One region of the Streptomyces diversicolor genome, then DNA from elsewhere that is predicted to be linked to it. Evidence: predicted binding sites of a transcription regulator. Region 1 holds the regulator's gene; the other holds the start of a gene.
What was found. Region 1 encodes HspR, which represses chaperone genes until heat shock. Its sites were predicted from a motif close to TTGAGNNNNNNNNNCTCAA; they were not measured.

Region 1 (3,412 bases):
TCCCCAAGGACGCCACCGAGGCGGAGATCAAGAAGGCGTACCGGAAGCTCGCCCGCGAGTACCACCCGGACGCCAACAAGGGCAACGCCAAGGCGGAGGAGCGCTTCAAGGAGATCTCCGAGGCGAACGACATCCTCGGTGACCCCAAGAAGCGCAAGGAGTACGACGAGGCCCGCACCCTCTTCGGCAACGGCGGCTACCGCCCGGGGCCGGGCGCGGGCGGCGGCAACTTCAACTTCGACCTGGGCGACCTCTTCGGGGGCAACGCCCAGGGCGGGGGCGGCTTCGGCGGCGGCCTCGGCGACGTCTTCGGGGGCCTGTTCAACCGGGGCGGCACGGGCACCACGCGCACCCAGCCGCGGCGCGGCCAGGACATCGAGTCCGAGGTCACGCTGAGCTTCACGGAGGCCATCGAGGGCGCCACGGTGCCGCTGAGGATGTCCTCGCAGACCCCGTGCAAGGCATGCTCCGGCACCGGCGACAAGAACGGCACACCGCGCGTGTGCCCGACCTGCGTCGGCACCGGCCAGGTGGCGCGGGGTTCGGGCGGCGGCTTCTCGCTGACCGACCCCTGCCCCGACTGCAAGGGCCGCGGTCTGATCGCCGAGCACCCCTGCCTGGAGTGCAAGGGCAGCGGCCGGGCCAAGTCGTCCCGGACCATGCAGGTCCGCATCCCCGCGGGGGTGACGGACGGGCAGCGGATCCGGCTGCGCGGCAAGGGCGCACCCGGCGAGCGCGGCGGCCCGGCGGGCGACCTGTACGTGGTCGTGCACGTCGGCGAGCACCCGGTGTTCGGCCGCAAGGGCGACAACCTCACGGTGACCGTCCCGGTGACGTTCACCGAGGCGGCCCTCGGCGGCGAGGTCCGGGTGCCGACCCTGGGCGGTCCCGCCGTCACGCTGAAACTGCCGCCGGGCACACCCAACGGCCGCACCATGCGGGCCCGGGGCAAGGGCGCGGTCCGCAAGGACGGCACGCGCGGGGACCTGCTGGTCACCGTCGAGGTGAGTGTTCCCGGGGACCTGACGGGGAAGGCTCGTGACGCGCTGGAGGCGTATCGCGAGGCGACCGTGGGCGAGGATCCGCGGGCGGAGCTGTTCGAGGCCGCGAAGGGAGCTTGAGGGTGATGGACGGCCGTCGACGTAACCCGTATGAACTGACCGAGGAGACCCCGGTCTACGTCATCTCGGTGGCGGCCCAGCTCTCCGGACTCCACCCGCAGACGCTGCGCCAGTACGACCGGCTCGGTCTTGTCTCTCCGGACCGCACCGCGGGACGGGGCCGCCGTTACTCGGCCCGCGACATCGAACTGCTCCGTCAGGTGCAGCAGTTGTCGCAGGACGAGGGCATCAACCTGGCCGGTATCAAGCGCATCATCGAGCTGGAGAACCAGGTCGCCGCGCTCCAGTCCCGCGTCGCGGAACTGGAGGCGGCCCTGGACGGAGCGGCCGCGGCCATGCGGCAGCGGGAGGCCGCCGTCCACGCCTCCTACCGCCGGGATCTGGTGCCGTATCAGGAGGTCCAGCAGACCAGTGCGCTCGTGGTGTGGCGGCCGAAACGGCAGCAGAGCGACTGACGGTCTTCACCCGAACTCCCTTGGGTGGAGAGCCGGTAAAGAGGGTTTGGCGTAGGTTCCGCCAGACCTTCACACGGTCTTCGGGCGTGGTGTTGCGCACTCGTTAAGCGGTTCTGCTTGACGCGGGTGGTGTCGGCGCGTTGGCTTTTCTGTCATCTGCGCCGCAATGCGGCCTCCACGTCCCGAACGCACCTGAAGTGAGCACCCGAATGCGTCGTATCGCCATATCCGTGGCCGCATCCTCGATGGTCCTGTCGCTCGCCGGCTGCGGCGTTCTGCACGCGACGGGTGACTCCGGCGACGCGAGCCCCACCAAGGGCGACGACATCACCGTGGGCCTGCTGCTGCCGGAGACGGCGAACACGCGGTACGAGAAGTTCGACCACCCCATCATCAAGGAGAAGGTCGCCTCCCTGACCAAGCAGCGGGGCAGGGTCGAGTACGCCAACGCCGAGGCGGACGCGGCGAAGCAGACCGCGCAGATGCAGAAGATGATCGACGACAGGGTCGATGTCATCCTGCTGGACGCGGTCGACTCGCACGCCATCGCGGGCCAGGTGAAGAAGGCCAAGGAGGCGGGCATCCCGGTCATCGCGTACGACCGGCTGGCCGAGGGGCCGATCGACGCGTACATCTCCTTCGACAACGAACTCGTCGGTGAGGCGCAGGGGCGGTCGCTGCTGGAGGCGCTGGGCACGGACATCGACTCCTCCGACAAGGTCGTCATGATGAACGGCTCGCCGACCGACCCGAACGCGAAGCAGTTCAAGCAGGGCGCGCTGTCCGAACTGAACGGCAAGGTGACGATCGCGGCGTCCTTCGACACGAAGGACTGGAAGGCGGAGAACGCCGAGGCCAACATGGTTCGCGCGATCAACGACATCGGCAAGGACAACATCGCGGCCGTCTACTCCGCCAACGACGGCATGGCGGGCGGCGTCATCAAGGCGCTCCAGGCCGCCGGCGTGACCGATCTGCCGCCGATCACCGGGCAGGACGCGGAGCTTTCTGCGGTGCAGCGGATCATCGCCGGCGAGCAGTACATGAGCGTCTACAAGCCCTACCCGGACGAGGCCGAATCGGCCGCCGAGATGGCGGTCGCGAAGGTCCAGGGCAAGGACATCCAGTTCGACGCGCTCACCCGCGACACGGTGGACAGCCCCACCACCAAGGGCATCCCGGCCCAGCTGGTGCAGGTGAGCGCGATGACCAAGAACAACATCGACGACACGGTCGTCGCGGACGGCATCTACAAGATCTCCGACATCTGCACCGCCAAGTACAAGGCGGCCTGCGACGCCCTCGGCCTGAAGTAGCACCCACGGCTGCGCCTGCCTCGACCGGGGCGGGTCAAGTTCCGGGATTCCAGGGCCGGTTGACGCGCGCCTGAGGGGCGCCGGGGGCCTGTTGTGCGCTGCCCGGGGGCGGGGATGTGGCCTAGCGGGGGCCGGTGCGCGGTGCCCTCGCCGGCCCGCGCCGACGGCCGTCGAGGTCGCCCCGGGGAGTACGGCCCTCGCTGCCGCTCCCGGGGGTTCGGTGGCCGCCTGGGCACGTTCCCCGCATCTCTCGTGCCACCGCCCCGGCCGGAGGCGACGATCAGGCTTCACCGGAACCGGCCAGGTCCACGATGTCCGCCGTGCTTTGCTCGGGCAACTCTTGCCGTGCGGGCCGTAGCCGGGCGGTGGCGGGTGGGCTGCGGGACCCTGGGAGGAAGCGGGAGATACCGGTGCTTATCCCGGGGCGCGGCAGGAAGAGCCGTGTTGCGGAGCCGGTCGGCGCCGCGCATAGTTGCGCTGCGGAAGTGGCAGCAACCGGGGGTGGAATGGGCGATGGCCG
Region 2 (3,412 bases), on a different contig from region 1:
CCACACCGGGCGGCCCGACGAGCGCGAGCACGGCGCCGCCGCGCCGGCCGCCGATCACGCCGAGGCCCCGGTCGGTACGGCGCTTGCGCACCGCCAGGTACTCGGTGATGCGCTCCTTCACGTCCTCCAGGCCCGCGTGCTCGGCGTCCAGGATCGCCTTGGCGCCCTGGATGTCGTAAGCATCCTCGGTCCGCTCGTTCCACGGCAGTTCCAGGACCGTGTCGAGCCAGGTGCGGATCCAGGAGCCCTCCGGGGACTGGTCGCTGGCCCGCTCCAGCTTGTCGACCTCCTTGAGCGCGGCCTCACGGACCTTCTCCGGCAGGTCGGCGGCCTCCACTCGGGCGCGGTAGTCGTCGGACTCCTCGGCCGAATCCTTGCCGTTCTCGCCGTTCAGCTCCCGCAGTTCCTTGCGGACCGCCTCCAACTGGCGGCGGAGCAGGAACTCGCGCTGCTGCTTGTCGACGCCCTCCTGGACGTCCTTGGCGATGGTCTCGGCCACGTCCTGCTCGGCGAGGTGGTCGCGCAGCTGCTGGGTGGCCAGCCTGAGCCGGGCCACCGCGTCGCCGGTCTCCAGCAGTTCGATCTTCTGTTCGGTGGTCAGGAACGGCGAGTAGCCGGAGTTGTCGGCGAGCGCGGAGACGTCGTCGATGGCCTGCACGCGGTCGACGACCTGCCATGCGCCGCGCTTGCGCAGCCAGGCGGTGGCGAGGGCCTTGTACTCCTTGACGAGTTCGGCGACGTGGCCCGGCAGCGGCTCCGGCACCTGCTCGTCGATGCGGGTCCCCTCGACCCACAGCGCCGCGCCCGGCCCGGTGGTCCCGGCGCCGATCCTCACCCGGCTCCGGCCGCGGATCAGCGCGCCGGGGTCGCCGTCGGCCAGCCGGCCCACCTGCTCGACGGTGCCGAGCACACCGGTGCTCGCGTACGTCCCGTCGATGCGCGGGACCAGCAGGACCCTGGGCTTGCCCGGTTCCGCGCGGGCGGCGGCCTGGGCGGCCTCCACCGCGGCGCGTACGTCGGTGTCGTTGAGGTCCAGCGGAACCACCATCCCGGGCAGCACGACCTCGTCGTCGAGCGGCAGCACGGGCAGGGTGAGCGTTGTGAACGCCGCGGACTCAGCAGCCATGATCTCCCCTTCGGCAGTCAAGTTGAGCTATGCCGACTCAATGCACGTGAGCCTCCGATTGTTCCCCGCCCCCCGTTCGCTCTGAGCGATCACCAGGCCGCCGGGGGGTCGCCGTCGCGGAGCGGGACGGCCGCCGGGTGCGGGCGCGTTGTGGTTGCCCGCGCAGTTCCCCGCGCCCCTTCGGGGGCACACCAGCTCAGATACCGAGTGCCGGTTCGTTGTGGTTGGTCGCGCAGTTCCCCGCGCCCCCTCGGGGCACACCAGCTCAGATACCGAGTGCCGGTTCGTTGTGGTTGGTCGCGCAGTTCCCCGCGCCCCTTCGGGGCACACCGGCTCAGATGACAGGTGCGGGCTGCGTCGGGGGGTGGGGCGAGCGGCGGGTCAGGGGCCAGGTCGCGACGCCGATGGTCAGCGCGATGAGATGGCCCCAGTCGGTCATCGGGTCGGCGAACTCGATCAGGTCCGCGGCGACCATCCCGCCGAACAGGCCCAGCAGCGTCCACCGCAGCCAGGGCGCGACCAGCCCGGCCAGGGCCCCGGTGACGGCGGCCACGCCGAAGCTGATGCCGTAGTCGAGGCGGTGCAGCGAGGTAGCCGGCAGTTGCCCGGCGAGCACGGCGAGCCCTACGGGTACCTCGGTCGCCAGCGTGGCCACCACGTGTCCGAGCAGGAAGACACCGGCCGCGCGCAGGGCGCCGACGCGCCGCTCCAGCGCGGTGAGGACCAGCAGGAAGCCGAGCGCGTACGGCGAGGCGACCCCGCCGGCGATCCACAGCGCGCTCGCCACCAGCACCGCGCCGGGCGCGCCCATCAGGTGGGCCACGTCCGTGCTCGATCCCTGCTGGAGGGCGTGCACCAGGGACCGGTCGGCGAACGAGGCGATCAGTGAGGTCGCGGCGAGCAGGGCCGCGTAGGCGAAGGTGAACGGCGTACCGGCGGGCGTGGGCAGCAGCCGCCAGGCCCGCGGGACGCACAGCGTCCGTGCGACCGGCGGTGCCGCCGACGGCGCGGGGCCCCGCTGCCGCGGCATTCCGTCCAGCAGCTCGGCCGCCCGGCTCCCGACCGGCTCGGGGGCGTCCGTGAGGCGCGTGGGCGGGGCCGTGGTCGCCGCCTCCGCGGTCCGTTCCACCGTCAGGCGCTCCTTCCGCTCGGCCCCAGCCTTCGCTCCGCGGGGGCCGCTGTCTATGACCGGCGCCACGCGTCACCGGATTCACAGGATGCTCAGAGGAACCGGCTGCGCCGTACGGGGAGACACGGCCGCGGCGCGCCGCTCGTTCGGGTGACGCGCGCCGCCCCCCGTGACCGCGGACGGAACCGTGACCGGCCCGCAGGCCCGGCCCCGGATGTCGGGCAGGATGGGGCCATGACCACGCCGTACGCCATTCCCGAAGTCCTGGACCGCCGTGCGGGCCCCTACGGCGAGGTGGTGCTGCGCCGGCACGGCGCGCTGCTGCAGATCATCGCCAACGGCTGCTTCCTGATGGACACCTCCGACGGGCGCTCGGAGCGGCTGCTGGTGGACGCCGCGCTCGACGCCCTGGACGACCGCACGGCGCCGGAGGTGCTGATCGGCGGCCTGGGAGTCGGATTCTCGCTCGCACACGCCGCGGCGAACCCCCGCTGGGGGCGGATCACGGTCGTCGAACGGGAACCCGCGGTCGTCGACTGGCATCGCGGCGGACCGCTCGCCGAGGTGTCCGCCGCGGCCCTGGCCGACCCGCGCACCCGCATCGTGGAGGCGGACCTGGTGGCGTACGTCCATGAGACGTCCACCACGTTCGACGCGCTGTGCCTGGACATCGACAACGGGCCCGGCTGGACGGTCACCGAGGGCAACGGCGGCCTCTACGCACCGGCCGGACTGACGGACTGCGCAAGGGTGTTGAGGCCCGGCGGGGTACTCGCGGTGTGGTCGGCGCAGCCCTCTCCGGAATTTGAAGGAACCTTGCAGAATGCCGGGTTCCAGCAGGTGCGTACCGAAGAGATCCCCGTTGCCCGGGGCGTTCCGGACGTCGTGCACCTCGCCGTACGACCTGGATAGCGACGGCACGGTCTGTCACCGTAATGTGCTTCCCTGACGCGGATCATTCAAGCGTCAATCGCAGTCATGGGATCACCCCACGGATTCCGGAAAGCACACTTCAGGGGCGGGCGATGGAGCAGACACACACCTCCCACAACGGCACGTCGGCGGCCAGCCCGGGCGCTCAGCGCCGGGTCCTGGTCGTCGAGGACGACCAGACGATCGTCGACGCCATCGCGGCCCGGCTGCGCGCCGAGGGTTTC

Region 2: the regulator HspR is predicted to act here: its motif matches at 1,149-1,167, upstream of lon (endopeptidase La).

The regions. Positions count from the first base shown of each region.
Region 1 is NZ_BAAJXA010000058.1:13,205-16,616, forward strand. Features, by position in the region: gene dnaJ (molecular chaperone DnaJ) at 1-1,121, shown strand, start outside; gene AC27LF_RS40955 (heat shock protein transcriptional repressor HspR) at 1,127-1,576, shown strand; gene AC27LF_RS40960 (sugar ABC transporter substrate-binding protein) at 1,786-2,892, shown strand; gene AC27LF_RS40965 (helix-turn-helix transcriptional regulator) at 3,406-3,412, shown strand, end outside.
Region 2 is NZ_BAAJXA010000045.1:48,582-51,993, forward strand. Features, by position in the region: gene lon (endopeptidase La) at 1-1,126, opposite strand, end outside; gene AC27LF_RS37215 (rhomboid-like protein) at 1,461-2,255, opposite strand; gene AC27LF_RS37220 (spermidine synthase family protein) at 2,490-3,167, shown strand; gene AC27LF_RS37225 (response regulator transcription factor) at 3,281-3,412, shown strand, end outside.